Regions from separate parts of the Clostridium sp. CS1-1 genome, predicted to be linked through region 1. Evidence: a T-box and tRNA genes for the amino acid it is inferred to sense, from the RefSeq annotation. Region 1 holds a T-box; the other regions hold tRNA genes.

Region 1 (7,853 bases):
ATATAACATCAAACCCTTTTAAGTTATCCAGATACCCTTCCCCTAATACTAATTGTACTCCTTTTTTCTTAAAATCTTCAACAATTTCACCTAGTTCCTCTTCACTTTTTTTATCAAAAGCCGTAACTTTTGCTCCTAAATTTAAGAGAAAATTTATTAGTGGAGTATTACTTATACCTATACCAACTACAGCTGTCTTTTTATCTTTTATAAAATCCTTAAAATAATTAAAATCCTTCTTCATAAAAAACCTCCAAAACTTTAAAAACCTATCTATTTGATTTTTCCTCATACTAAATTATACCACTTTAATAGAGAAATTAGTTGTTTTCTAATGTGTTTTTATTTTATATATTAAATAATCTACAATTACATAATAATCTTCATTTAACTCTTAATACTATAGAGCTATAGTATTATTATAAAGTCGAGAAAAGTCGAAATTGATAGAAAATATTTAATTTATCAACTTTATTGTAACGTATTGAACTTTTTTGTTATTATATGATATAATATGTTTGTGCCGTAAGGAAACATTAATATAATTCCCCAAGTTTTAATTAAACATATAACATATCCCCATGATTAAACCCTATTTTACCGGATAATAAGTATCCGGTTCTTTTTTTATTTTAATTTCCTTAAACTATGTTAAGAATTCATCTCTTGTTAGTGTAAACATTTAGTCTTCTCAGTAATTATTATATAGAATTATTTTAATATTAATTAATAGCATCTTCTTGTATGTAGGACATAATTTATAAAAGGCATATTTACTTTAGATATTCTAAAGCAAATATGCCTTGTTAAATTAGAATTCTATCTTTTCTTTTATAAAATTCTTAATTTCATCTATCTTTATTCTGAATTGTTGCATAGTATCTCTATCTCTAACTGTTACAGTATTATCCTCAAGAGTATCAAAGTCTACTGTTATGCAATAAGGTGTTCCAATTTCGTCTTCTCTTCTATATCTCTTTCCGATACTTCCTGCATCATCATAATCAACATTAAAATCCTTTCTTAAATCATCATATATTTCTAATGCTTTATCAGAAAGTTTTTTAGTTAAAGGAAGTATAGCTAATTTAAAAGGTGCTATTGCTGGATGAAAGTGAAGCACAGCTCTTACATCGCCACCTTCAATTTCCTCCTCATCATAAGCATCAATTAAGAATGATAATGTTAATCTATCAGCTCCAACTGAAGGCTCTATACAGTATGGCACATATCTTTCATTTGTGTTAGGATCAAGGTATGATAAATCTTTTCCAGAGTGCTGTTGATGTTGTTTAAGATCATAATCAGTTCTATCAGCTATTCCCCACATTTCACCCCATCCAAATGGATACAAATACTCAATATCTGAAGTTGCATTACTGTAGTGAGATAGTTCATCTTTTTCATGGTCTCTAAATCTTATATTCTCTTCTTTTATTCCAAGTTTTAATAAGAAGTTCCAACAATATTCCTTCCAGTAGCTATGCCATTCTAAGTCAGTTCCCGGTTGGCAGAAAAATTCAAGTTCCATCTGCTCGAATTCTCTAGTTCTAAAAGTAAAATTACCTGGAGTTATCTCATTTCTAAAAGACTTGCCTATTTGAGCTATTCCAAATGGCACCTTTTTTCTTGAAGTTCTTTGTACATTTTTAAAATTTACAAATATCCCTTGTGCTGTTTCTGGTCTTAAAAATATTTCCGCTTGGGTATCTTCTGTAACTCCCTGAAAAGTCTTAAACATCAAGTTGAATTTTCTTATATCTGTATAGTTCTTTTTACCACAACTTGGACAAACTATATTATTATCGTCTATATACTGTTTTAATTTTTCATTACTCCATCCATCTGCACTAGCTTTTTCTATTCCTTGTGCTGTCATATGCTCTTCAACTAACTTATCTGCTCTAAATCTAGCCTTACATTCCTTACAATCCATAAGTGGATCTGAAAAGTTTCCAACATGACCAGATGCAACCCAAACATCTTTATTCATTAGAATAGCAGTATCTATTCCAACATTATGTTTGCTCTCATGAACAAACTTTTGCCACCAGGCTCTTTTTACATTATTTTTTAATTCTACACCTAAAGGACCATAATCCCAAGTATTTGCAAGTCCTCCGTATATTTCTGATCCCGGATATACAAATCCTCTGTTTTTAGCTAAGGCAACTACCTTATCCATAGTCTTTTCAAATGCCATAACATTACCTCCTACTTTTATCATTTTTAGTTAGTATTTACATTTTATATTAAAATATAAAAAAAGGCCTGCCATGAAGGGACGAAAATTTATTTCCGCGGTTCCACCCTTCTTGACATGAGCCCTGCTTTCTACCATTATCACTCAAAAGCTCCATTCATAATAAATTCCGATTGTTCACACCAGCCACAATCTCTCTTAAAGAATATTCATTACTACTCCTCTTCATCATAGCGAAATATTAAATTTTCAATTGTATATTAAATCTAGGCCATAAATGGCGCCTTTCATTCATGGCAATTATCACCTACATCTAATATTTAATATAAAAAAAAGACCTAACCATAAAGGGACGAAAGTTTATTTCGCGGTTCCACCCTTCTTGGCCTTAGCCCTACTCTTCATTCCATCACTCGGAAGTTCCCTTCATAATAAAATCTTAATTGTTTTCACCAACCACAATCTCTCTTAGAAGATTTCTACTATTACTTCTCTTCTTCATAGTGAACTATTTAATTCATTGTATATAATTTATAACCTTTACTTCCTTTGTTATATTATATACTAATTATTCAATTTTATACATATAAAATTGAACTTATCAAAAAATAAAAATGGCTCCGTGGAGAGGACTCGAACCTCCAACCCTTCGGTTAACAGCCGAATGCTCCGCCGTTGAGCTACCACGGAATAACTTAACTTACATTTATTATTATATCATACATTTTTAAAGTTTCAATAGTTTTTTTAAAAAAACTACATTTTTAACTACATAAATATAATTTTTCTTTAAAACTTTATAATGCTAGATAAGCCAGAAAATTAATACAAGTTATTTCTAGCTTATCTCATTATAAAGTTCTAAGTTATTGAAGCTTAACTTTATGTGATATCTAAACTATATATACTATTGCTGAGTTGGTTTCATAGTTGGGAATAGAATAACATCTCTAATAGATGCCGCATCTGTTAGGAACATTACCATTCTGTCTATACCTATACCAAGTCCACCAGTTGGAGGCATACCTATTTCCAATGAATTGATAAAATCATCATCCATCATATAAGCTTCATCATCTCCAAGTTCTCTTTCTTTAAGCTGTTGAACAAATCTATCTTTTTGAACTATAGGGTCATTCAATTCAGAGTATGCATTACATACTTCTCTTCCGAATATAAATCCTTCAAATCTCTCCGTAAACTGCTCATTTCCTCTCTTTTTCTTTGTAAGAGGAGATATTTCAACTGGATAATCAAGAATAAATGTAGGTTGAATTAATTTATCTTCTCCGAATTCTTCAAATAATAGATTTAATATTTCACCCTTTGTATAATCCTTTAATTCCTTTTTCAATGGAAGATGTTTTTCTTTTGCAATAACTCTTGCTTCCTCATCAGTTTTTATTTCATTAAAATCTACACCAGCATATTCTTTAACAGCATCTACCATAGTAATTCTTCTCCATGGTGGTGTAAAATCTATCTCTGTTCCTTGATATATTACCTTTTTAGTACCAAGAACCTTATCACATACATAAGCCATCATATTCTCGGTAATTTCCATCATATCATTGTAGTCTGCAAAAGCTTCATATAATTCTATCATTGTAAATTCCGGATTATGTCTTACACTTATACCTTCATTTCTAAAGTTTTTACCCATTTCATATACTTTTTCAAATCCACCGACAATTAATCTCTTTAAATAAAGTTCTGTAGCAATTCTTAGATACATATCTATATCTAAAGCATTATGATGAGTATTAAACGGTCTAGCTGCTGCACCACCTGCTATAGGAGAAAGCACTGGAGTTTCAACTTCTAAATAATCTCTATTATCTAAAAACTCTCTTATAGCTCTTATTATAGCAGTTCTCTTCATAAAGGTATCTCTAACATCTTGATTCATTATTAAATCAACATACCTTTGTCTATATCTTAAATCAGGATCCTTCAATCCATGCCATTTTTCTGGAAGTGGTTTTAATGATTTAGCTATAAGTTGAAAATCTGTAATATGTATACTTATTTCTCCTGTCTTACTTTTAAATACTTTACCTGTTACAGATAAAATATCTCCTATATCAAAAGACTTATATTCTTTTAGTTTCTCTTCACCTACATCATTTATTTTTATATAAAGTTGTATTTTCCCATATCTATCATGCAAGTCTGAGAATCCAGCTTTACCCTGAACTCTTTTTGACATAAGTCTTCCTGCTACGGTTACTTCTTTGTCTTCTAATTCATCATAATTATCTTTTATTTGTTTTGAAGTATGAGTTCTCTCAACTTTATAAACATCAAAAGGGTCCTTTCCTTCATTTTGTAGATTAAAGAACTTCTCTCTTCTTATTTTCATAAGTTCATTAAAATCTTCTTCTAATTCGTTTATATTCTTTTCTTCATTTGACATTTGTACAACCTCCAATTATCTTCTTATGCCAAGTATTTCATACTTGCTTACTCCATCTGGCACTTGTATTTCTACTATATCACCAACTCTTTTTCCTACAAGGCCTCTTCCTACTGGTGATTCATTAGATATCTTATTATTAATAGGATCTGCCTCTGCAGAACCTACCATTATATATTCTACTTCCTCATCAAACTCATAGTCTTTTAATTTCACTATAGAACCTATGCTTACAATATCTGTTGGTACTTCACTTTCATCTACAATACTAGCATTTTTAAGCATATTTTCAAGTTGAACTATTCTTCCTTCTACAAATGCTTGTTCATTTTTAGCATCGTCATACTCTGAGTTTTCACTTAAATCTCCAAAAGAAAGTGCAACTTTAATTTTTTCAGTTATTTCTTTTCTCTTAACTGTTTTTAAATATTCTAATTCTTCTTCTAACTTCTTTACTCCCTCATAAGTCATTACATATTTTTTTGATCCACTCATTTTATTCTCCCCTTTTAATAATTTATCAAAAACTTTCTATATCAGTGTTTATTAACCCTTTTATGATGGAATAACCTACCTTTATCAATCATTTAAGTAATTATAAAACAGCATCCTCTTAATGTCAACATTTTCAAGCTTAATTCACAATGAGTAAAGATTATGATTACTTTAATCTATCCCCAAAGTGTCTTCATTAAATTTCATCTTATCTAAATATATCCCATTATACTGAAGGGATTTTTCAACATCTTTTTCTTCCATCTGACACAGTATGGATCCAAGAAGTTCTGGAGACATGTTTAATCCTCTTAACTTCCAAGGTACGTTATACGTTACATCATTTATAATTATCTGACTGCTCTTTTCAGGAACATATATATTATTTAAATGCCATATAGCCGCTTTACTATTTATATTCATTCCCATTGAACTAACAATAAAGTCTGCGTTTCTAAAAGCATATTCCTTGTCATTTGTAATCATAGGTGTTATACCATAGTTAGCAACTATATATTCTCCAATAGTATTGATTTTTCCTATGTTTTCAGATAACAAAACTATATATTTAGCCTCTTTTGCCATATTACATATTACATGAAAATTCATATCATCAGCTGCATCACATATAACTATACAACTATCCCTTATACTTTTATTCGTAACTCTTAGTATAAGTTTAGAACTCCTTACAATTCCATAAGCCATAAGATCTTTTTGAAAATTATTAAAAAGCTTATAATCCAGTTTCCTGTATGTCTTAGATGCTAAGGTAGACTCTTTATTTCTTATTACCTTTTTAGCAATTCCTAAGTTACCATAATACGCCTTCTCATGAAAGTTAGATGGAAGCTTTACGTTAATTATATTTAGATTTAACTCCTCAATAAAACTCTCCCCTGAACACCTAATTTTAAATCGATCCTTTACTCGTGAAATAATGCTATTGTCCTCATATGGCCTTTTAACATCAGCATTAACATATACTATTGGCTTCATTAAATATTTCCTTATAAATTATTTACATTATCATTGTATTCTAATACATTATTAAAAATTACATAGAATTTGTTAATGTACATTCCTTAATCTTTTCTTATAATCTTCTAAGATACTTATTGCATTTATACTTTCTTTTTCATAGTTAACCTTGTCTTTGATTTCCTTATTATTTTCAAGACCTTTTATATACCATCCTATATGTTTCCTCATTTCTCTTAAAGCCACATTCTCACCATTATAATAAATTGAGCGTCTGTAGTGTTCAATACACATATCTATTTTTTCGTCGGCTGAAGGATATATTATTTCTTTTCCCTCAATTCCTTGCTGTACTTGTCTAAATATCCAAGGGTTTCCCATTGAGCCTCTACCAATCATTACACCATCACATCCAGTAATCTTCAAAAGACTCATTGCATCTTCGCTAGTAACCACATCTCCATTTCCTATGACAGGTATACTAACAGCCTTCTTTACTTGACTTATTATATCCCAATCAGCTCTTCCTTCATACATTTGCTCACGGGTTCTTCCATGAATAGTTATAGCATCTACTCCAGCTTGCTCCAATTCTTTTGCAAATTCAACAGCATTAATATTGTTAGAATCAAATCCTTTTCTAAATTTAACTGTTACAGGCTTGGAAGATGCACTCTTTACTTGTTTCACTATTTCTGCTGCTAACTTAGGATTCTTCATTAGCGCAGAACCTTCTCCATTCTTAACTATCTTAGGAGCCGGGCAACCCATATTTATATCAACAATTGCGATATCCTTATTATTGTTAAAAAAATCACATGACTTTGCCATTACAACAGGGTCATTGCCAAATATCTGCACAGCTACTGGTTTTTCTTCTTCTGAAATAATCAGCATATCTTTTGTATTTTCACTGCCATAGAATAAGGCCTTAGAACTTATCATTTCTGTATATACGAGACCACAACCCATTTGCTTACAGAGACCTCTAAATGCAATATCAGTAACACCAGCCATAGGAGCCAAAAATACATTGTTTTCAAACTCCAGATCTCTTATTTTCATCATAGCACCTGCTCTTTATTTTTTTCATAAATAATTCTAAGTCCGCTCAATGTCAAAATAGGATCTATTTTATCGATTGATTTTGACTCCTCACTAATAAGTTTAGCTAATCCTCCTGTAGCTATAACAAATGGCTCTTCTTCACCCAATTGTATCATTTCCTTTTTCATTCTATCCACTATATAGTCCACCTGTCCTATATATCCATAAACAATTCCCGCTTGCATACTTGATATTGTATTCTTACAAATAACCCCTGCTGGTTTTGTAAGCTCAACCCTAGGTAGTTTAGCAGCTCTTTCAAATAACGCTTCAGAAGCTATCTTAATTCCTGGACAAATAGTCCCCCCTAGATAATCTCCTTTGGAAGTTAACGCACAAAATGTTGTAGCTGTGCCAAAGTCTATAATAATGCATGATCTCTTATAAACCTCATGAACAGCAACAGCATTTACAATTCTATCTGCTCCAACTTCTTTTGGGTTATCATATTTTATGTTAATCCCTGTTTTTACTCCTGGCCCAACAATTATAGGCTCTATTTCAAAATATTTTTTTATCATATGTTCTAAAGAATACATGATATTAGGTACTACTGAAGATATTATTACTCCTTCTACATCATCAGGATCTAACTTACTTTGTAAAAATAATTGTATTACTTGAACTCCATATTCATCTGCAGTTCTTTTA
Region 2 (7,853 bases), 440 kb from region 1:
CTCCACCAGCAGAAAATAATGCGAAATCTATTTTTTTATTTTTTATATTGTCTTCTTTTAATTCTTCAACCATTACATCATTGTCCTTAAACTTTAATGCCTTACCTGCTGATTTTGCTGAAGCAAAAAAATAGATAGTATCTATTGGGAAATTTCTTTCAGCTAATACATCAATAAATTTTCTGCCAACCATTCCAGTTGAACCAACAACTGCTACGTTATATTTCATTTTTAATACCTCCTGATTTTCACTTTTATTATATTATATATCTGGTTAAAGTAAAAATATATACCTTTTTATTAATACAATGTTTGTGAATATATATTAGTTTGTTATTATTTTAATTGTGTAATCGTAATCATTGACGAATGTTAAAATGGATGTAATTTTAGAAAATATTAATTCTAAGTTCATAAAATTACGAATTGTATCTCACATTAGTATTATTAGTGTTTTATACATGAGAACTTTATATAATAATGTATTAAAATTATAAAACAAATTATGATATTTATTTTTATATAGATAAACGAGATAAAACTTTATATGTGTTACAGATATTTAAATAAATTTAATTAGGTGTTATTTTTAAAAGTTAAACATGTTTAGAATTTCATTATATTGAACATTGAATATTTTACCCTATGTTATATTTTATAAATATTTCATATAAAAGTTCTACTTTTATTGAATAAAGTTTGGATAAAATATAAGAGCTTTATATAAAAAATTAAAAGTGTGTATAGTTTTGGAATACAAGGGTTAGAATCTATAGGATGTGCAGGGGATAATATAAAGTATTTTATTTAGATAGATTACATGAAGATTTATTATGTTTATTTAAGGAGAGATTGTTTTGAAAGATAGTAAGTTTATAGTTAGATTATGCATATCTCTTATTATTGCGTCTGTAGTGTTATCAGGATGTAAGAACAAAGTCGTTGAAACTGTGGCGCTGCAAAATGATAAGGGGCAATTTTTAAATATAGTTTTAGGTGAAGAACCACAAGTTTTAGATCAGGCCAAAGCTGGAGATGTATATTCTTCACAGGTTCTTATTGAAACTAATGAAGGACTAACAAGAATTGAGAAAGATGAAAACGGAAAGAGTGTAGTCAAGCCAGCTGGAGCATTAAGCTGGGATATATCATCAGATGGGTTAAAGTGGATTTTTCATTTAAGGGATAATCAATGGTCTGATGGGCAAAAAGTTACAGCAAAAGACTATGAATATGGAATTAAGCGAAGTTTAGATCCGAAAATAGATTCTCAATATGCTTTTTTATTGTATCACATTAAAGGGGCTAGAACATACAATGATGTAGAAAAACATAAAGGAAATAGATTATCTTCGGATATAGTAGGGGTTAAAGCTATAGATGATAAAACTTTGGAAATAACACTTGAATCACCTTGTGCATATTTTTTAAGTTTAACAAGCTTAGTAGGAATGCAACCACAAAGAAAAGATATTGTAGATAAATATAAAGATAAGTATGGTATGGAAGCAGATACGATGGTATACTGCGGCCCATTTACAATAAAACAGTGGACTCATGGTAATAAAATTGAATTAGTTAAAAATGAGAGTTATTGGGATGCTAAGTCTGTTAAACTACAAAGGGTAACTATACAATTAACAAAATCTGATGAGGATTTATTAAATGAATTCGACAATAAATCAATAGATTTAATAAAGGTCGCTAATGCGAAATGGAAGGAAAGTCTTAATAAAACTTCTGAATTTGATGAATTCTTAGTTCCTATGCTGTCCACAAACTATGAGGTTTTTAATCAAAAGAATAGACTCTTTAGTAATGATAAGGTGAGAAAAGCATTTACTTTAGCGATAGATAGAGAAGAAATTTCGAAAAAACTGTGGGGAGGAGTTTATACACCAGCATATAGCTGGATACCACCTTCAATAAATATTGGAAATGATGATTTTAGGCAAAGATCAAGCTCAGATTTAGTTAAGGAATTAAAGGAAATTTCACCAAACCCTAAGGAACTACTAATTAGTGGATTAGAAGAATTGGGATTAGGCAAGGATCCAAGTAAAATTACAGTTACATATCTACAACCTGGACTGGATAAAAGTCAGAAGGAAATAGCGGAATTCTTTAAGGAAATGTATATAAGGAACCTTGGTATAAACATTAAAATTGAATATGTTGATTGGGAGGCTTTTCAAAAAAAGATAGGGGAAGGTAATTATCAAATTGCTAGCATGATTTGGAGTTCTGATTATAATGACCCTATGTCAGAGTTATATTTATGGCATTCAGGTACAAATATAATTAAAACAGGATGGTCTAATATCAATTATGATAAGTTAATCACAAAGGCCGCGTTGCTTGGGAGTGATAAAAATGAGGAAAGATTCAATTGTTTCAAAGAAGCTGAGAAGATTTTAATTTTAAATGATGCAGTGATATCACCTACGGCTTATAGAAATAAGTATATATATAAACAAAAATATATAAAAAATTTGATATTTCCTACAGTTGGTCCGGAAGTAGAATTTAAATACGCTTATACTCAAGGGCGGTGGGAGTAAACAATATAATCATGTATAAATAATCCTCTTATTGTAAAAAATAATAAACAGAAATAATGGGAGGGTGGTACAACATGGCGAATACTCCATTAAAGAAAGTTATAAAAGCTAAATTGAAATCTCATAGAGAACTTAGTGAAGTTGAGAAATTGAGAGAAAAGCTAAAATATGAAATAGCTGACGAGTTAGGACTTAGCGATAAGGTAGATAAGTATGGTTGGAGTGGACTTACAGCAGAAGAGACTGGACGGATAGGGGGGATGATGACACGAAGAAAAAAGGAATTAAATATTCCTAAGAATGAAGTTATTCTAAACAACTTAAAACAAAATAAATAATAGGATAATAGTTTAAATGAAATAGGATTAAGCAAATTGCGAATTAGGCAATTTGCTTAATTAATAACCTAAAATTATTGACTAATTAATTAAAAATTTATAATATTAATTGATGAATAATTTTATAGATTTTACTTTATGTTTTTTGAAAGGATGCTATTATGGATTGTTATAAGGAGTTTGCTCAGATTTACGATGAGCTTATAAACAATGATATAGATTATGAAAGATGGGCAAATGTGGTTATAGAAATATGTGAAGAACTCAATTTAGATAAGAGAGAGTATCTTGATTTAGGTTGTGGAACTGGAAATATAACAGAGAAAATAGCCCCTAAATTTAATAGTACCTGGGCTGTAGATTTATCAGGGGATATGTTAACAAAAGCAGAAACAAAGATGAGGTCTAAAGGACTAAAAGTTAAATTTGTATGCCAGGACATAGTAGAACTGAACTTGAATAGAAAATTTGATCTTATAACCTGCTGTTTAGATTCTACAAACTATATATTGGATATAAATGATATAAAAAAGTACTTAACCAGCGTGTTTAACCATTTAAATGATGATGGAATATTTATATTTGATATAAATTCGCATTATAAGCTTACTAATGTATTGGGAAATAACGTATATAATTATGATGATGAAAGTGTAACTTATATATGGGAAAACTCCCTTGAAAACGAAATTGTGGACATGTATCTAACGTTTTTTGTAAAAGAAGACGAGTTGTATAGAAGGTTTGATGAGCATCACTCGGAGAGAGCATATACATGTGAAGAGATTGAGCAGTTATTAGAGAAAGTAAATTTTAAAATTATAAGAATAATGGATAACTATGAACATAACAATATAACTGACAGTACAGAGAGGATAGTATACGTAGTAAGTAAGAAGAACTAAAGGTTTTTAATAAATTATTTGTAACTAAGGAGGATTTATAATTATGTCAGATAAATTAGTTAAAGCTACTGCTAGTAATGGGGATATTAGAATAATTGCAGCAATAACTACGGAACTTGTAAATGAGGGAGTCAAAATTCATAATTGTGCTCCAACCGCATCAGCAGCTCTTGGAAGGATGTTAACTGCAGGAAGTCTCATGGGATCAATGCTAAAATCAGAAAAGGATACTTTAACCATCCAAATGTCAGGAGGGGGAGAGGCCAAAGGGTTAGTAGTAACTTCATATGTAGATGCTAGTGTAAAAGGGTATATAGGCAATCCATCTGTAGATTTACCTGCTAATAGTAAGGGAAAGCTAGATGTTGGCGGGGCTATAGGAAAGAATGGTAATTTAGTTATTATAAGAGATATGGGACTAAAAGAGCCTTATGTTGGTCAAGTACCTATTTATTCAGGTGAAATAGGAGACGACTTAGCGTACTACTTTACAGTGTCTGAGCAAACACCATCAGCTGTAGGACTAGGTGTTCTTGTAAATACTGATTTAAGTATAAAAGCAGCAGGTGGATTTATAATACAGATGATGCCTGGCGCAAATGAGTTAGCTGCTGATTTAGTAACTTATAGACTTGAAGAAATACCATCAATAACAGAGATGATAATAAAGGGAATGTCTATAGAGGATATACTTAACTATATCTTCGAGGGTATGGATTTAAAAATACATGAGAGTATAACTCCAGTTTATAAATGTGATTGCTCGAGAGAAAGAGTGGAGAGAGCATTTATAAGTATAGGAAAAAAGGATTTAGAAGAACTGTATAATGAAGGTAAGACAGAAGAGCTTAAGTGTCATTTCTGTAATAAATCTTATAAATTTACAAATGAACAGATAGGGGAGATACTTGAAGAAGTAGGAAAGTAATTTTATTATTTAGCAAACGAAAAGTGGTGTATAAAAAGTTATTTGATACTATTAATTGCTCTTAAGTATTCTAAAGCGTCTAGAATAAGAATTCTGACAACTCGATTAGCACTCAAACAATTAAAAATTCCAAGATTTTCATAATTTTAGAAGCTAAGGATACTAAAAAGCACTTACTTAAATGTATTCTAAGAACTTATTATATGCTACTTTATCCGATGACTACCCGCTATAATACTTGCCGCACGGTGTGAAAGCGACTATCACCAAATCAGAGATTTGGGATATCTGCTTTTCTCCGAGGGGGAGTAAAGAGCGGCTACGCCCCTGGATAACGACTTCCCCTAAAGGATAACGAGTTCTAAGTGTCAAAGCCACTAAGAACTCTGTTTATAAGCATCAGGTGGAGTTAAAACTCCATCTGATGCTTAGAAGTCTGTTTATAATAATGATAAATTTAAAATGATTTTATGGTGTACCAAGTTTGTATCATGTTGAAAGTCTATATTTTCAACTAATTTAAAAGATACATTATGTAGGAAAGTAGAGAATTAGATACAAAAATGAAGGAATATGAGTCTAATTCTAAATAAAGTCAAAATGTAGCATTGACAGTATTCAATTATTTTTGTATTATAATACATGTCAGCAGCGCGATGGTAACGTCGAATGAGAAAAGTAAAAAATATGTTGACAATATTCAAAACTGGTTATATAATAATAAATGTCTTAAAGACATAGCGTATGGGCGCATAGCTCAGCTGGGAGAGCACCTGCCTTACAAGCAGGGGGTCACAGGTTCGATCCCTGTTGTGCCCACCATACGCGGCCCAGTGGCTCAGTTGGTTAGAGTGCCGGCCTGTCACGCCGGAGGTCGAGGGTTCGAGTCCCTTCTGGGTCGCCAAATTAGGCCAGATAGCTCAGTCGGTAGAGCAGAGGACTGAAAATCCTCGTGTCCCTGGTTCGATTCCTGGTCTGGCCACCAGTTTGCGGGAGTGGCTCAGTGGTAGAGCGTCACCTTGCCAAGGTGAACGTCGTGGGTTCGAATCCCATCTTCCGCTCCAATACGGCGCCATAGCCAAGTGGTAAGGCAGAGGTCTGCAAAACCTTTATCCCCCAGTTCAAATCTGGGTGGCGCCTCCAAACTGAAAGAACTATCTAATTTTTAGATAGTTCTTTTGTTTTTGTATTAACTTAAATATTAGTATCTAATAAACGGTTAATTATAGAGTTTTTTTATTTCGTTATAAAATTTTAATTTATTTTGTAAACTTGAACTTTTGATATCTGATAATAAAAGATTTGGATTAAGGCTCGTTTTAATCTGAATAATCAATATTTTACAAAAGGTAAAAGACAACAATAATAAATTATCTATTTTTGTAAGGTTACTAGGAAAAAATCTTTAACTGTAAATTACAAAAAGGCTTCCTCTATCTATTAACTTTCCTTTTCTTAAATATACAGGCTTTACGTTATGCTTCTCTAAAAATTCTAATACCATCTTTCTATGTGTATAGAATTCTAAGTCGCCATAAAAGGCTAAAGTATCATTAGAAATAAGTCCACAACACCCTCCAATGAATCCGTAACTTAAACCAGGCAGTAAAATATCTCCTGGTGGAAGTGATAACACATCTATATTTTCTTGAATTAATGCTTTAGCTATAGTTTTGTCACTAGTCATGATTGCATGTTTATTTACTACAGCTGTTGAGCATTTGGTGTATCCTTGTTTTACATTTATCAGTTTCTTATTACTCATCCGATGAAGAAGTTCTTCATCTGTATATTTAATGTTATGAATAAATAAGTTAGATAAACTTATACTATTTAAAGCAATATCCTCAGGATAAGTACTCTTTAAATTATTTTTCGACAGTATTATATTAAAACCTAAATTCTTTAAAAAAACGACAAAACCCTTATCAATATCTCGATGGACTATAATATTATTTTTATCAATAATATGTAAAAGCATATCAGGATGACCGCAAACTGCTTGGTATAATAATCTTGAGGGAGGGCAAATTAAAATATTAAATCCTAAATTGATAAGGTTGTATTTTTCCTCATCACTTATTCTAAAATCTACAATAGCATATTTCATACAAAAACCTTCCTTGTAAACAATGATTTAACTAAGTAGCTAGTGAATAACTTAGTTGAAATTTCGTAAGTAAAGATTATATTTAATTTTATATCTTTTGATTCTGACTTTCAATCTAAATTAACAATGTCGGTATTTGACAAAAAGATTTTGAATAGGGATTTTGTTTAAACGCATACTATTTTTAAGAAGGGAGTGTGAGGAATGCTATTACTTACAATAGTGTATGATAATGATAGAGAAGATATAATAGACGGAATAAATTATATAAAAGAGTATTTTAAAAATAAGAACATAGTTATAGGTATTTCGGAAAGCATAGAGTCAAATACTCACTTCGTAAAGATATTCTGTGAAGAAGAAATGAACAGCAAGCTTCATAATATGTTTAATATACATATAGCTAATATATTATATAATGCTGTTATAGATCAGTTTTATAAGAAAGATATGATGAATTTTTTATCGGATACATACTTTTTTCTGAAATATGATGAGCTTAAAGAAATTAAAGATAGTAGCCTAGAAACGCTAAAGGGAGAGGGAAGCATAATAGATGAGAATTCTATTTATTGTATGAATAAGAGAAATGCAATAATAGATAAAATTGTTGAATGTATTGATGAAAATAATGAAATAAATATAAATGGTTTTATGAGATTTAGGATGAAGGAATTAAAAGATGATTTAGAAGGTATAATAGATAAAGTAGTTGAAAGATATATGGTTGAAAAAGAATATAATGAGTTTATAAAACTACTAAAATATTTTGTAGAAATACAGGAGAGTAAAATTGACCTAGTCAATATAGAAATTGACATTGAAGGGAAATACGTAGTAAGAGATAAAAATGATGAAGATATTACTGAAAGTTTATTTAGTGATTTAAATGATATAAGATATAGGGAAAATACTAATGTAGAAGATTTGATAATAAGTGTTTTAATTACTAATTCACCTGAGAAGATAATAATTCATTGTGTAGAAAATTGTAGAAATGATGAGTTAATA
Region 3 (7,853 bases), 2.4 Mb from region 1:
TAAGCAATATGTCTATAATACTATTTATACCAAATATAGCGTGTGCCTCACTTATTACATATAATTTTTCTAATCCTAATGAAAACCTTTTATTAGATTTTTTTTGACGGTCATCCCTAGTTTCTCCTATACTTCCAGCTTTACCAGTAAGTACTTTACTTTTTATATCACCAGATGGGGTAAATACATACATAGAAATAGGTATACTATATCTTATCTCGCTCTTAGTATTTTTCTCTAAATCGTATCCTATGCCTACAGGGATTTGCAGATTTTCTACAACCTCCCCCTTTGAACCAATAAAACTATAGGTAAAAATTATAATAAAAACTATTATGAAAACAAATCTACGGTTAAAGTTTTTCTTCACATTTATCACCTTTTTTCATGGTTATTAATAAAGCTACTATGGAAACGTATGTTATATTGTACAGAAAGTAAATTGGCATAATCTTCCCTAGAAAAGCTCTCCTCGTAGTTGGATTTCCATATATGGTAGATAGATAAAAAATTAATGGATACATTAAAATAACAAATGATTTTCTACTTGCAATTTTAGTGATCTCACTTAAACCAGAGGCAACTACATAATAACAGACCGATATACATCTAATCATTAAAATAGTATATAAGCTAATGAATATATATCTGAAACTGTTAATAATAGGTATAGTAATAGCTTCTGTTACTGTAATTACGGGCCATAAAAATTTAGGAATGATGTCAATTCCTAAATAGAATATACAAATAAAGGTAAACCATGTATAAATGCCTCCGGTAATAGCCACACTTGTTATTCCGCACTTCTTTAATTTTTTATTATCATTTAAAAATGGGTACAATAAAAATAAAATTTCTACACCGCTATAAACAAGTATTGTATCTTTTGTGCTCTTTATTATGTTTATAATGCCAGAACCAAATACAGGCATTATATTTAAAATACTTCCTTGTTTAAGTGCTGAAATGGGAACAAAAAATACTCCAATTGTTAAATAAAATACTACTTCGCATACTCTACCGAGAGTTTTAATTCCTTTGTAAGCAACAAAGGCTGGCAGCACTAGCAATGTTAATGCTATTTTATATTTTGTTAAAAATGTAGTTGTATATATTAAAAGTACGTTAGTTATTCCAGATGATTCTTCTGTTAGAATTAATAAAAAGAACATTATAAATATTAAGTTTAAAATAGTTCCTAAAAATCTCCCGTAATAAGTTTTACTTAACATCAATATATTTTGTTTAGGAAATTTCTTATACATATATTCTGCTAATAAAATCAAATATATAGGATATAACGAACCCAATATACAGGATACCCATCCATCCTGATTGGCACTTTTTACAACATCAGTTGGTAGAGTTAATGCTCCAATACCAATCATGATTCCAACCAAAGTAAAGGTTAGTTGGCTAGGAGTTAAATAGTTATCCTTATCTTTATCCATTTTTTCCTCCTGCATCTACACTTTAAATTGTCTTATACTACGAAGTAAACTACTGATTAGGCCCTTCATTACATTGACTGTTTTTTTCTAGATATTAATAAGGCTACTAAAGTTACATATATTAAGTTATATAGTATATATATTGGTATAACTTTACTTAAGAAAGCTCTCCTCATAACGGGATCTCCATACCTGACGGACAAATAAAAAGCTAATGGATAGATTAGTATAACAAGAGATTTTCTATTTGCAATTTTAGTTACTTGACTTAAGCCAAAGGTAAGTGCATAATAGTAGCTTGATAAAACTTTTAGCATTATTAGGGTCCATAGACTCATAAATATATACCTAAAGTTATTTATGATAGGAATGGTAATAGCTTCTGTTACTACAACTACTGGCCACAAAAATTTAGGAATAATATCAATTCCTAAATAGAATATAGTAACAAAGGTGAACCATGTATAAATCACACCAATAACAACTATACTTGTTATACCACATTTTTTGACTTTTTTGGCATCTTGAACAAAAGGATGCATTAAAAATATTATCTCCATACCACTGTATGCAATTGCTGTATCTTTCGCAGATTTTATTATATTTATAATACCTGGATCAAGAACAGGCGTTATATTAATTAAGCTTCCCTCTTTCAGGGCTGGAATAGGCATAAAAAAGGTTACAACAGTTAAATAGAATATTACTTCATTCATTCTTCCAATAGTTTTTATTCCTTTATAAGCAACAAAGGCTGGCGCTAATAATAATGTTATTATTATTTTATACCTGGTTAAAAAATAAGTCATATATATTAAAAGTACGTTAGTCATGCCTGAAGCTACTGCTGTTAATGTTAATAAAAAATAAAATATAAATATAATATTTAATATTGATCCGATAAATTTTCCAAAACACTTATTACTTAGTATCAAAATATTTTCATTAGAAGATTTTTTATGTAAGTATTGAGCTATGAATACCAAATATAAAGGATACATTAAACCCAATATGCAGGATATCCATCCGCTTTGTTTTGCGTATTTTATTACATCAAGAGGTAGTGATAATATTCCTACCCCCATCATACTTCCGATTAAGAGCAAAGTTAATTGGTTAGAAGTTAAATAACTTTTCTTAGCCATTTTTCTTCCACCTAGATTTATGTTTAAAACTTCCCTGTCTTATTGGATTATTGGTCGACATAGAAATAGGCCTTTTATCCATTTTCCATATAGGTGCTCTTATTAAAGTATCTTTCATATCACTTTTACTAAATGAAAAATAAGGAACTCCAAAACTATCTAAAGAACAAAGGTAGGCTATTATAAAGAATGACGATATAGCAACTCCTAGCATTCCTAACCAATTGGCAAGTATTATAGCAGGATAGTTTAACAACCTTATTGAAAGTGCCATTTCATAGTTAGGAATTAGAAAAGATGCCGCGGTCACAAGTCCAACTACAAGTAATGTAGTAGAACTCACCATTTTGGCTTTGAGTGCTGCATCACCTATAATGATACCACCAACGACGCTTATCGTCTGCCCTATTTTGCCTGGAATTCTAAGTCCTCCTTCTCTTAAAAATTCTATAACTAAATTCATAGATAACATAGACATAAACGGAGTTAAAACTATTCCCTTTCTTGACTCAATTATAGATTGAATAAATGTTGCTGGGATTAACTCTGAGTTAAATTTAATTATGGTAATATAAACACCTGGAAAAGTTAATATTATAGCCGCAGCTATATATCTTACAATTCTAGTAAAACTCGAAATCAAAGTTCTATTATAATAGTCCTCTACTGTATGAAAGAACTCTACAAATACAGTAGGTAAAGTTAAAGCGAATGGACTTCCTTCAGTTAATATGGCAATTTTTCCTTCCATTAAATTGGCCTGTACTCTATCTGGACGTTCTGTATAAAAAATCTGCGGAAAAATACTATAAGTGTGCTTTTCTAAACATTGTTCAATAATAGAATTTGATTCTACACTATCTATATCTAAAGATTCTATTCTTTCTCGTATACTATTTAATATATTTTTATCTACTATATCATCTATGTACATAATCACTAAATCAGTTTGTGATCTCCTGCCTACTGTGAAATTTTCTATTACGAGACTTTTATCCTTTATACGTTTTCTTAATAAACTTATATTTGTTTCCAAGCTTTCTATAAAGCCGTCTCTAGGACCTCTTGTTGATGATTCGTTTTCTGGATCCGTAACAGATCGATAAGCCCCCTTGGCTGTATCTACTATTATGAAATTGTAATAACCTTCAACTAGTATTGCAGTTTTCCCTCGTTTTATATTTTCTACAGCCTTGTTTATATCTGGTTCAACATTAGTACTACTAATGGTAATATATTTCTTGCATAAGTAGTCTCCAACATCTTCTATTCCACATAAGTCTTCCTCTACATGTAACATTAAAGAAGAAAGAATGTCTCTATCTATCATATCTGTATTAACTAATCCTCCAGTATAAACAATAGCAGCATTTATTTGAAAGTTCTTTCCTATTATGAAGTGTTTTATTGCTAGTTTACTTTTTATCCCTATTAAATCTTCAATATGTTTAATCATACATTGAATAGTACTATTTTCATTTGGCATATATATCACCCCATATAGGAATTTATTCCCCATATTTAAACGAAATATACGCTTTATCCTTAGGATAAAGCGTATAACGTAGAAATAAAGCTTTATGGAATTCTTTTAGATAAGATTAACATACATTTCAGGAAAGTATATTATTCTTTACCTATTCCTTCTCCAAATATAGTAGTTAAACAGTAGTTATATACATTTGACAAATAAAAAAACTTATAGCTAATTTTAGCTATAAGTTTTTTTATTTGGAGCGGGTGAAGGGAATCGAACCCTCGTAACTAGCTTGGAAGGCTAGCACTCTACCATTGAGTTACACCCGCATATTTAATATTTTTTGTACCACATTAACCATACTGAAATTGTTACGCTATTCCGTAATACATTTAATTGGAGCGGAAGATGGGATTCGAACCCACGACGTTCACCTTGGCAAGGTGACGCTCTACCACTGAGCCACTCCCGCTTATTTAATAAGTAGCTTAAAACTAAGAACATGTTTTAAAAAGAATTAATTGGTGCAGGTGAAGGGAGTCGAACCCCCATGCCTAAGGCGCTAGATCCTAAGTCTAGTGCGTCTGCCAATTCCGCCACACCTGCAAATTAATTGGTGGCTCACCGGGGAATCGAACCCCGGACACCATGATTAAAAGTCATGTGCTCTACCGACTGAGCTAGTGAACCAAATGGCTGGGATAGCAGGATTTGAACCTACGAATACCAGAGTCAAAGTCTGGTGCCTTACCGCTTGGCGATATCCCAATGTTTTTAGTGGTCGGGGTGACAGGGATTGAACCTGCGACCTCATGGTCCCAAACCACGCGCGCTCCCATCTGCGCCACACCCCGATATATAATGCATTTTCAAGAATTCTAAATCCTAGTATACAACTTAGAACATTATTGCTCTATTTAGTTGATTTAAAAACGCATTTCTTATGCTCACTTAGTTTATTTCGTGAGTACATTTATGAATTCTATACTATTTTAAAGAGCTTGTCAACTATTCTACATCTTTTTTCAGACTGATTTAGCCTATATTTTGCCATTATCTCATATTTATGTCTATTTTCTTTAGTTTTCTTTGTATTTTAACTTGATTTTAAAATTGCTATTAATTCTAAAGTATTAGGCTATATACTAGTGAATCCATAAATTTGACATGAATATCCTTAATACTTAGTATTAAGGATCAGACGTAAAAATGTATATGAATATCCTACATTGGTCTCTTATAATTCCTTTAAAAATGAAGCTATTAAAAATGTCTTGTAGATAAACAAGTATCTACAAGACATTTTATTCAATATAATAAGATTTACTACAAATCAGTTATATCGATAGTCAAATATTCCATACACTAATGGAGTTGCTGTGAAACTATATTCTAGTCAGGTTTTACCTAATTTGCTAACTTTAACTTATCAAATTAATTTTCAACTAAAGGTTTCCAATTTTCATCCCTTAAAAAGATATTATTTGGTTTTCTTACAAGCTTTACTAGCTTTCTTTGAGATGCACCAAATTCCGTAAAATTTTTCTGGGCTTGTCTAAGTGAAACTCCATTTATTCCTTCAGCATAATCAGGATTCTCAAACTGAGCCTTATCATCTTCCCAAAAACAAGTTGTACAAATTTCATGAGTACCGTATGGTTTCTCACTTAAAGTTTTATATCCACAACATGGACAAGTGTATCTAATCATTGTTAACCCCCTATTATTAATTATAGATTAATTATAGAAATTTTAAATTACTATGTACCTAAATACTTTTGCATCCTGTTTACAAGTAAATGTTTCATTTATCTTTCCATTGCAAGCTACATTTAAATTGTATCAATTATTTTAAAGTATATCCACATGATATTTATACCATCTTTGTACATTGATTAGCTATACGTTCAGATTTCACCTTAAGCAATGGAAACCGTCACCAAATTAGTAAATTTGGCATATTATATATTGACAAAAGCTAAATATATTGATCTAAAGTAATAGGAGGTAATGAAGAATTGTCTAATAAAAAATCAAATTCAAGATCAAGTAGAAGTGATAAATGTAAAGAAACTAATAAATCAGGTAGAAGAAATAAATCACACAGGTCTGATAGATGCGAAAAAAGTGACAGATCCGATAAATGCCATAGATCAAGTAAAAGATCTAGACATCATAATTCAAAAAGATGTAGTAGATTTGGATATACACCACAATCAGATATCACAGATGTAAATAGTAGGCATTGTATGTCAGAGAGATCTGATAGATGTTGCAAGAATAGAAGATCTGATAAATCCGATAGATCCGATAGATCCGATAGATCTGATAGATCTGATAGATCTGATAGATCTTGTAAGAATAGAAGATCAGATAGATCCGATAGATGTGATAGATCAGACAGATCTTGTAAGAATAGAAGATCAGATAGATCCGATAGATGTGATAGATCAGATAGATCTTGCAAGAATAGAAGAAATAAAAACAATCGCAAAGGTAATTGTAGAAGAGATTAAAACAGACAAGCATTAGTTACTTTAGAAAATTATTCTCACTTTGGCATAACTGTAAGATTATTAAATAGAAGGACGGACAAATATGTCTGTCCTTTAATACTATATAAGATATAGAGTTATCAAAGGGGGGTTTCTCCAAAGTGAATTTTTCAGAAACTGAAATGTTTGAAAAGATTTTTTTAATGAGTGGTAAAGAAATTAACAAAAATTTTCAATATCTAGGAGAAGGAGCTGGTAGAATCATCTATGCTATAGATAAGAATTATGTTATTAAGTTATCAAAATTTCATGGTGGATATAGACAATGTGAGACTGAAAGTTTTATTTATAGTAGTATAGATGAAAATTTAAAGAGATATTTATGTCCTGTAGTTTGGTATAAAGAAGATATGCTCATTATGAGAAGAGCTATTCCTTTAGCTAAAAAAAGAGAGGAAAAGCACAAAAATGTTTTTAAGCTCCTCGGAATTAGCAAAAATGACTCTCTTTATAAAAACGTAATAGAAATAGTTGACACTTATGATTTACTATATGGAGATGTAAAAAGTTTAAGTTCTTGGGGAATATTAGATAATCAAATACTTTTAATTGATTATGGATGCACAAATAATATTTATAAAAAATATTTTTCAAAAGATTAAATACAATTTTATTCACATTATTTAATAAAGTTATATTTAAGTAGAGTACAAAATCTAGCACCTTTTAATACTGATTTAAAAGACTCTTACCCTTCCGGAAAAGAATAATTTTAAATTTATAAATAATTAGTATAAGCAGTACCCTATAAAACTAAAACTTTATAGGGTACTTATATTAGTTTAATATTCTTCTATTCAAAAACACCTAATATACCTATTAAAATCATTAATAATCCAGCTACAATAGTGGCTTTTTTACCGGTTACAAACTTCGAGGAAAACTTTGTTCCATAATTCGCTAAAGAAAATATAAAAAAACTTACAATGAAATAAGGTACCGATACCCAAAACGCTTCATATCCTATTAAACCTGAGCTAACTGAACTACCTATGTCATCAAGTGCTAATATTATACCGATGTATATTGCTTCCTTATATTTAAGAACTCTTACGTGTTCTATATTACTACCTTCTTTCTCAAGATAAGCTCTATATATCATCCATAATCCCATAGATACTAAAAGTATCATGCTAAGGATTGAAGAAGTATCTTCACTTACATAATGAGATATTACACCTCCAGAATATGAAGCAATAAATGACACTAAAAAAGCTAAAAATGA
Region 4 (7,853 bases), 840 kb from region 1:
AACACCTCTAAAATAAAAAAATTACAGTTCGGACACAGAAAATTTCTTCCGTATCGGACTGTAATTCATTACTGTTAAAGTTGCTGTTACATGCTGAAAATACTGTTATGTAGAGTGGAGGCGAGGGGTGTCGAACCCCTGTCCGAAAGCCGTAATACCTGAGCATCTCCGAGTGCAGTCCTTAGTTTAATATTCCCTCTACCAGGCGCCTAAGGACAGGCTTCTGATTTTAGTAGCTTCATAAATTCCGTTTCCAGCTCAAAGCTTTGCTGGACTCGGTTCACCGCTGTCGACGCCCTATCCTAAGCCGCGGTACTCAAAGGTAGAACGTAGCAGACTAAGCTGCTAATGCAAAATTATCGTTTGCGTTTATCTTTAATCCCATAGTTTTTTAACGCGGGTCCACAGGTTCCCTCGACTCGCTTCCCAGATACAACATACCCCCGTCGAAACCAAATACGCCCCCATATTATCAAATATAACACTAGAGTTATAAGTGTATCTAAAAAATCTATAAACGCATTTTTGTTAAATTATTTAATTTTAAACTCTCAATATCAGGTACATTTATCTACCTGACAGTTATTATGATACACTATAAAGTGGAAGTTATCAATGGTATTATTTAACCTAAATTAGTAATGTTTTTCATCATTGCTTTATGTAAGTTTTTTAGCTTAAATACTTAGGAATCAAAAATAATAAAGTATGGTACTCTACTTATTATCATATTATAAAATTCATTAGTTTCTTATTGGTCCAAATCTTAAATTATTTTCTATTTTATTAAATATATATATTATGTTACATGTTTTGTATGCACATTTTATTTCTTTATATCCTTTTACTTTTAAAGGGCATAATGATATACTTTTTAAAATTAAAAAGATATAAATTATAGGGTGACAACCTAAAAGATCATCTTCTCATAATTTATATCAATATTCATTTTAAAAACTTAATAAACTCTTATTCTACTTACCTATGCATTCCTGCAAATATCGGAGCAACCTTACAAGGTTTAATATCAATTTTCTCCCACACATTGCCTATAACATATGGTTCATTCTTTAGATACTCGTCAAGCTTCTCTCTTGTAGGAAACTCCATAACCATAACTGATCCTACCATTTTTTCATTTTCATCGATTAGTGCAGTGGCATATAAAAGCTTTCCTTCATTAGCCATTGATTCAGCAAGACTTAAGTGCTTTTCACGAGCCGCTAATCTTCTTTCAAGTGCCCTCTCATCATTCCCATCATAACCAGTAAGTACAAATTGCATAAAACAATCCCCCTTTTTATTATTGTTATTTATTATATCAAAAAAAACATAAATTTATCAATGATTGCTAAAAAATTATTTTTAAAACAATAGTTGACAAAATACTACACTTATCTTATAATATATAATTGTGTTAAGGAATTATACACAAAACAATTAAACAGGATTAGAGAATGTTTATTTTGTTTCCTAGATTTATATATGCGGGTGTAACTCAATGGTAGAGTGCTAGCCTTCCAAGCTAGTTACGAGGGTTCGATTCCCTTCACCCGCTCCATTATACGCGTCTTTAGCTCAGTTGGATAGAGCAACGCCCTTCTAAGGCGTGTGCCAGGGGTTCGAATCCCTTAAGACGCACCATGTATCGGGGTGTGGCGCAGATGGGAGCGCGCGTGGTTTGGGACCATGAGGTCGCAGGTTCAATCCCTGTCACCCCGACCACTAAAAATATTGGGATATCGCCAAGCGGTAAGGCACCAGACTTTGACTCTGGTATTCGTAGGTTCGAATCCTGCTATCCCAGCCATTTGGTTCACTAGCTCAGTCGGTAGAGCACATGACTTTTAATCATGGTGTCCGGGGTTCGATTCCCCGGTGAGCCACCAATAATAAAAAAACTCAACAAAATTGTTGAGTTTTTTTACTATACCTTTCTATATCATCACTCTTTAATCACAACTTCCCCCTGAATCACAGCTTCCACTGTCACAACCGCAATCACTACATTCACAGCTATCATTATAGTTACAACCGCTGTTATCACTGTCGAAGCTACTACTTAACATATTATAATTATAATCATGTAAAGTACTATCATTAAAATCATTTGAACTAATATCTGGGGTTCCTTTATCTTTTATTCCTCTACGCTCCCTCTTTATCATATGAATCATAATTACAGGAAAAATCAATAATATTATAGAAACTAAAACAAAGAACATGCTAAAATCCCCCTTATAATATTTTAATAATTAAAATTTGAATATTTCATATAATCATGTGAATAAATATATAAATATCTATTTGAACTTTATCATCAGTTTAAAGCTATGTTAAATTCATCTGCACTACCACCGTAAAAGTATCTCTATGGTGCTATGAATCTACACTATCACTATATGATAACTTTAACAATATTTCTAATGATATATCTATAATACTCAAATTTTACAAAGTATTGTTACATTAAAATTAATGATTTGATCCTATAATCTATCCCATATCAAAACTACCTGAAGTCGTTAGTTTCAAAAGAAATACGAATAAAAATATGATTGTATATATAATTTAACTATTATTTTTCTTCGTTATTTATAATTCTTATTAGATTATCTTTGTGTCTAACTATCATTAAAGCACAGGCTATTGTAGTAGAAACAACTATTGAAATGGGGAATTTCATAATAAAACACATAATAGGTATTGTTACTCCTATTGCAATTGACCTAACAGAAACTATACTCGTAAATAGACGCAATATAAAGTGAACTGCGACACCAATTAATGTTGGAACTGGTGCAACCAAAATAAATGCACCAAGAGTTGTATTTACACCTTTGCCACCATTAAATTTGAGAAATGGAGTATAATCATGTCCCAAAACTACTGCTATTGCAATAATAGCGATAAATGTATTAGATGATATTGGTAAACTTATAGTTTTAACCAAATACATCCCTAAAACTACAGGAATTACTCCTTTTAAAATATCAATTATCTGAGTAATAATAGATATCTTAGTTCCTGCAATTCTTTTAACATTTGTTGAACCTATATTTCCACTACCTTTAGTTCTTATATCAACTTTACATAGTTTTTTAGTAAGTAGATATCCTGTTGGGATTGAACCACACAAAAAAGATATTACAATTGTTATTATGATAATCATTTCTTTCACCTTAAATTCATTTTATTTTTATTTGTCTAATCTAATCATTGTAGATAGTTATACTTGTTTATTATAACATAATAATCATAATATATAGCGCATTATATGTATACCGGCTCTCTTTTACTTTGATATAGGAATTCGTTATATTACTTTAAATAATAAAATTTTTAGCCTTGATTATTTTTTCTTCTGTATTAAATAATTTAAGCCATTTAACATAGTTGCTTATGTATTTTGCCGCAACACTATTAAACCTTTTCATCCATTTTTTTAAATTGATATGTAGGGCATTAATATGTCGAATATGATATATGCCTTCTTTATGTTTACCTCTTTTTACATGTTTCTGTTCTAATTTTTTAAATAAATATCTATTTTCAACAAGGTTTTAAAACATATCCTAAAAATGAAGCAAGATAGGTACTTAATTAGAAATACCTACCTCAACTATTAACACAGACTTTTGCAAATAAAAAAACCTTATAAACATATTATTGTTTACAAGGTTTTTGGTGACCCCTAGGGGAATCGAACCCCTGTTACCACCGTGAAAGGGTGGTGTCTTGACCGCTTGACCAAGGGGCCATATTACCTAGCAGCGACCTACTCTTCCACACAGTCTCCCGTGCAGTACCATCGGCACTGTGAAGCTTAACCATCGTGTTCGGAATGGGAACGGGTGTAGCCTTCACGTCATAACCACTAGATTCGCAAAAATTGCTATAAGCTTCGCATTTCTGCGTCAAATCCTTCGCTGTGGTGCTCATTTACTGAAGTAAACTCTGCTCCTCGCTCAAGCTTTTCCTTGAACTGCTCGCTTCTATCAATTTTTATTGTTACTTTTTATTTGAAAGAATTGTTCTCTCAAAATTGCACAGTGATATATTAGGTCAAGCCCTCGACCTATTAGTATCAGTCAGCTGAACATGTTACCATGCTTACACCTCTGACCTATCAACCTTGTGTTCTTCAAGGGGTCTTACTAGCTTACGCTATGGGAAATCTTATCTTGAGGTGGGCTTCACGCTTAGATGCTTTCAGCGTTTATCCCGTCCCGACATAGCTACCCAGCTGTGCTCCTGGCGGAACAACTGGTGCACCAGAGGTCAGTCCATCCCGGTCCTCTCGTACTAAGGACAGCTCCTCTCAAATTTCCTACGCCCGCGACGGATAGGGACCGAACTGTCTCACGACGTTCTGAACCCAGCTCGCGTGCCGCTTTAATGGGCGAACAGCCCAACCCTTGGGACCTACTTCAGCCCCAGGATGCGACGAGCCGACATCGAGGTGCCAAACCTCCCCGTCGATGTGGACTCTTGGGGGAGATCAGCCTGTTATCCCCGAGGTAGCTTTTATCCGTTGAGCGATGGCCCTCCCACGAGGTACCACCGGATCACTAAGCCCGACTTTCGTCCCTGCTCCACTTGTTTGTGTCGCAGTCAGGCTCCCTTCTGCCTTTGCACTCTACGAACGATTTCCAACCGTTCTGAGGGAACCTTTGGGCGCCTCCGTTACTTTTTAGGAGGCGACCGCCCCAGTCAAACTGCCCACCTAACAATGTCCCGTGACCAGATTCATGGCCGCCGGTTAGAATCCCAGTACTGTCAGGGTGGTATCCCAAGGACGACTCCACAAAGGCTGACGCCTCTGCTTCGCAGTCTCCCACCTATCCTGTACAGACAATACCGAGACTCAATGCTAAGCTACAGTAAAGCTCTACGGGGTCTTTCCGTCCAATCGCGGGTAGCGAGCATCTTCACTCGCAATACAATTTCGCCGGATTTGTTGTCGAGACAGTGCCCAAGTCATTACGCCATTCGTGCGGGTCGGAACTTACCCGACAAGGAATTTCGCTACCTTAGGACCGTTATAGTTACGGCCGCCGTTTACTGGGGCTTAAGTTCACACCTTCGCTTGCGCTAAGTGTTCCCCTTAACCTTCCAGCACCGGGCAGGCGTCAGCCCCTATACATCAGCTTTCGCTTTAGCAGAGACCTGTGTTTTTGCTAAACAGTTGCTTGGGCCTATTCTCTGCGACCACCTTGCGGTGGCACCCCTTCTCCCGAAGTTACGGGGTCAATTTGCCGAGTTCCTTGACAACAATTCTTCCGCTGGTCTTAGGATTCTCTCCTCACCTACCTGTGTCGGTTTGCGGTACGGGCACCAGTTCACTCCATAGAGACTTTTCTTGGCAGCGTGGAATCAGATACTTCGCCCAAAAGGGCTCCCCGTAACACCTCAGCATTGACTAGACGGATTTGCCTATCTAGTCTGCCTAAGTGCTTAGACGCACATCCAATAGTGCGCACATCTTATCCTCCTGCGTCATCCCATTTGTAATAACGCAAACTGGTGGTATCGGAATATCAACCGATTGTCCATCACCTACGCCTTTCGGCCTCGGCTTAGGTCCCGACTAACCCTGAGCGGACGAGCCTTCCTCAGGAAACCTTAGGTTTTCGACCAATAAGATTCTCACTTATTTCTCGCTACTTATGCCAGCATACTCACTCCTGTACAGTCCACCGCTCCTTACGGTACGACTTCAACCCATACAGGAAGCTCCTCTACCACTCACCTTACGGTGAATCCATAGCTTCGGTGGTAAGTTTTAGCCCCGAACATCTTCGGCGCAGGATCTCTCGACTAGTGAGCTATTACGCACTCTTTAAATGAGTGGCTGCTTCTAAGCCAACATCCTAGTTGTCTTAGAAATCCCACATCCTTTTCCACTTAACTTACACTTTGGGACCTTAGCTGATGGTCTGGGCTGTTTCCCTTTTGACCACGGATCTTATCATTCGTAGTCTGACTGCTTTGATTCAAGTATATGGCATTCGGAGTTTGATAGGGTTCAGTAACTGTTGTCAGCCCCTAGCCCATTCAGTGCTCTACCTCCACTACTCATTCAAAACGCTAGCCCTAAAGCTATTTCGAGGAGAACCAGCTATCTCCGAGTTCGATTGGAATTTCTCCGCTATCCACAGCTCATCCCATGGTTTTTCAACACCAATGTGGTTCGGTCCTCCACGGAATTTTACTTCCGCTTCAACCTGTCCATGGATAGGTCACCCGGTTTCGGGTCTACGACATGCAACTTTTTGCCCTATTCAGACTCGGTTTCCCTTCGGCTACGTATCTTAAATACTTAACCTTGCTACACATCGTAACTCGCTGGCTCGTTCTACAAAAAGCACGTCGTCGCAGGTAAAACTGCTTCGACTGATTGTGGACACACGGTTTCAGGTTCTATTTCACTCCCCTTCCGGGGTTCTTTTCACCTTTCCCTCACGGTACTGCTTCACTATCGGTCACCAGTTAGTATTTAGCCTTGGGAGGTGGTCCTCCCTGCTTCCCACAAGGTTTCACGTGTCTCGTGGTACTCTGGATCAGATCTAGAAGTTTTCATTTTCATCTACAGGGCTGTTACCTTCTATGGCGGAGCCTTCCAGCTCTCTTCAATTAATTCCTACTTCCTTTTATGATCTGTCCGCAACCCCAGGAACAAGTTCCTGGTTTGGGCTCTTTCCCTTTCGCTCGCCGCTACTTAGGAAATCGATTTTTCTTTCTCTTCCTCCGGGTACTTAGATGTTTCAGTTCCCCGGGTCTACCTCTATAAACCTATGAATTCAGTTTACAGTACATAGCGTTAGCTATGTGGGTTGCCCCATTCGGAAATCTCCGGATCGCAGGCTATTTGCGCCTACCCGAAGCTTATCGCAGCTTATCGCGTCCTTCATCGGCTACTGGTGCCAAGGCATTCACCATGCGCCCTTTGTAGCTTGACCTTAAATCATAATTCTACAAAGGTATATATACCTTTAGCTTTACTTTGTTTATGTTAAATAACTTTCATTATTTAACGCTTATCACTGTGCAATTTTCAAAGAACAATATTGGAGATACACCTTATCATGCTAACTCTAATCGAGTCAACAGGAAAATGATCCCTCAAAATTAAACAGAGTGTAAACCAGAATTCCAATGTAACTAAAAACCTAAGTTTCTAGTTATTATTCCTTAGAAAGGAGGTGATCCAGCCGCAGGTTCTCCTACGGCTACCTTGTTACGACTTCACCCCAATCACTGACCCCACCTTCGGCCGCTGGCTCCTTACGGTTACCTCACGGACTTCGGGTGTTGCCAGCTCTCATGGTGTGACGGGCGGTGTGTACAAGGCCCGGGAACGTATTCACCGCGACATTCTGATTCGCGATTACTAGCAACTCCAGCTTCATGTAGGCGAGTTTCAGCCTACAATCCGAACTGGGATGAGTTTTTTAGTTTGGCTCCCCCTCGCGGGTTTGCATCTAATTGTACTCACCATTGTAGCACGTGTGTAGCCCTGGACATAAGGGGCATGATGATTTGACGTCATCCCCACCTTCCTCCCGGTTAACCCGGGCAGTCTCACTAGAGTGCTCAACTTAATGGTAGCAACTAATGATAAGGGTTGCGCTCGTTGCAGGACTTAACCTAACATCTCACGACACGAGCTGACGACAACCATGCACCACCTGTCTCCCTGCCCCGAAGGGCTTCCTCCATTACGAGTAATTCAGGGGATGTCAAGTCCAGGTAAGGTTCTTCGCGTTGCTTCGAATTAAACCACATGCTCCGCTGCTTGTGCGGGCCCCCGTCAATTCCTTTGAGTTTTAATCTTGCGATCGTACTTCCCA

Evidence for each region. The T-box of region 1 lies ahead of AC0N0V_RS22905 (glycine--tRNA ligase). A T-box ahead of a tRNA ligase gene usually reads a tRNA of that ligase, here a tRNA-Gly.
Region 2: it has a tRNA-Gly gene. The T-box ahead of AC0N0V_RS22905 (glycine--tRNA ligase) is inferred to sense a tRNA for this amino acid. The anticodon was not compared.
Region 3: it has a tRNA-Gly gene. The T-box ahead of AC0N0V_RS22905 (glycine--tRNA ligase) is inferred to sense a tRNA for this amino acid. The anticodon was not compared.
Region 4: it has a tRNA-Gly gene. The T-box ahead of AC0N0V_RS22905 (glycine--tRNA ligase) is inferred to sense a tRNA for this amino acid. The anticodon was not compared.

What each region holds. Positions count from the first base shown of each region.
Region 1 covers NZ_CM148680.1:4,837,692-4,845,544, forward strand. The annotation lists gene murD (UDP-N-acetylmuramoyl-L-alanine--D-glutamate ligase) at 1-244, opposite strand, end outside; gene AC0N0V_RS22905 (glycine--tRNA ligase) at 812-2,203, opposite strand; T-box leader at 2,549-2,714, opposite strand; tRNA gene AC0N0V_RS22910 (tRNA-Asn) at 2,819-2,893, opposite strand; gene lysS (lysine--tRNA ligase) at 3,111-4,619, opposite strand; gene greA (transcription elongation factor GreA) at 4,635-5,114, opposite strand; gene AC0N0V_RS22925 (hypothetical protein) at 5,286-6,113, opposite strand; gene dusB (tRNA dihydrouridine synthase DusB) at 6,186-7,160, opposite strand; gene AC0N0V_RS22935 (type III pantothenate kinase) at 7,160-7,853, opposite strand, start outside.
Region 2 covers NZ_CM148680.1:4,402,117-4,409,969, reverse strand. The annotation lists gene AC0N0V_RS20880 (aspartate-semialdehyde dehydrogenase) at 1-229, opposite strand, end outside; gene AC0N0V_RS20875 (peptide ABC transporter substrate-binding protein) at 858-2,561, shown strand; gene AC0N0V_RS20870 (small, acid-soluble spore protein, alpha/beta type) at 2,636-2,899, shown strand; gene AC0N0V_RS20865 (class I SAM-dependent DNA methyltransferase) at 3,061-3,804, shown strand; gene hslO (Hsp33 family molecular chaperone HslO) at 3,848-4,732, shown strand; tRNA gene AC0N0V_RS20855 (tRNA-Val) at 5,479-5,554, shown strand; tRNA gene AC0N0V_RS20850 (tRNA-Asp) at 5,560-5,636, shown strand; tRNA gene AC0N0V_RS20845 (tRNA-Phe) at 5,642-5,717, shown strand; tRNA gene AC0N0V_RS20840 (tRNA-Gly) at 5,722-5,796, shown strand; tRNA gene AC0N0V_RS20835 (tRNA-Cys) at 5,801-5,875, shown strand; gene AC0N0V_RS20830 (DUF6873 family GME fold protein) at 6,138-6,842, opposite strand; gene ytxC (putative sporulation protein YtxC) at 7,047-7,853, shown strand, end outside.
Region 3 covers NZ_CM148680.1:2,199,076-2,206,928, forward strand. The annotation lists gene AC0N0V_RS10325 (Ger(x)C family spore germination protein) at 1-370, opposite strand, end outside; gene AC0N0V_RS10330 (GerAB/ArcD/ProY family transporter) at 354-1,451, opposite strand; gene AC0N0V_RS10335 (GerAB/ArcD/ProY family transporter) at 1,520-2,596, opposite strand; gene AC0N0V_RS10340 (spore germination protein) at 2,589-4,082, opposite strand; tRNA gene AC0N0V_RS10345 (tRNA-Gly) at 4,329-4,402, opposite strand; tRNA gene AC0N0V_RS10350 (tRNA-Gly) at 4,471-4,545, opposite strand; tRNA gene AC0N0V_RS10355 (tRNA-Leu) at 4,596-4,679, opposite strand; tRNA gene AC0N0V_RS10360 (tRNA-Lys) at 4,688-4,763, opposite strand; tRNA gene AC0N0V_RS10365 (tRNA-Gln) at 4,767-4,841, opposite strand; tRNA gene AC0N0V_RS10370 (tRNA-Pro) at 4,852-4,927, opposite strand; gene AC0N0V_RS10375 (CPCC family cysteine-rich protein) at 5,508-5,783, opposite strand; gene AC0N0V_RS10380 (hypothetical protein) at 6,084-6,308, shown strand; gene AC0N0V_RS10385 (hypothetical protein) at 6,462-6,605, shown strand; gene AC0N0V_RS10390 (hypothetical protein) at 6,730-7,230, shown strand; gene AC0N0V_RS10395 (manganese efflux pump MntP) at 7,422-7,853, opposite strand, start outside.
Region 4 covers NZ_CM148680.1:623,936-631,788, reverse strand. The annotation lists RNA gene ssrA (transfer-messenger RNA) at 113-466, opposite strand; gene AC0N0V_RS02805 (YciI family protein) at 979-1,284, opposite strand; tRNA gene AC0N0V_RS02800 (tRNA-Gly) at 1,488-1,561, shown strand; tRNA gene AC0N0V_RS02795 (tRNA-Arg) at 1,568-1,644, shown strand; tRNA gene AC0N0V_RS02790 (tRNA-Pro) at 1,650-1,725, shown strand; tRNA gene AC0N0V_RS02785 (tRNA-Gln) at 1,736-1,810, shown strand; tRNA gene AC0N0V_RS02780 (tRNA-Lys) at 1,814-1,889, shown strand; gene AC0N0V_RS02775 (hypothetical protein) at 1,953-2,225, opposite strand; gene plsY (glycerol-3-phosphate 1-O-acyltransferase PlsY) at 2,579-3,172, opposite strand; partial or broken gene AC0N0V_RS02765 (IS1595 family transposase) at 3,330-3,530, opposite strand; tRNA gene AC0N0V_RS02760 (tRNA-Glu) at 3,686-3,760, opposite strand; rRNA gene rrf (5S ribosomal RNA) at 3,766-3,882, opposite strand; rRNA gene AC0N0V_RS02750 (23S ribosomal RNA) at 4,062-6,962, opposite strand; rRNA gene AC0N0V_RS02745 (16S ribosomal RNA) at 7,199-7,853, opposite strand, start outside.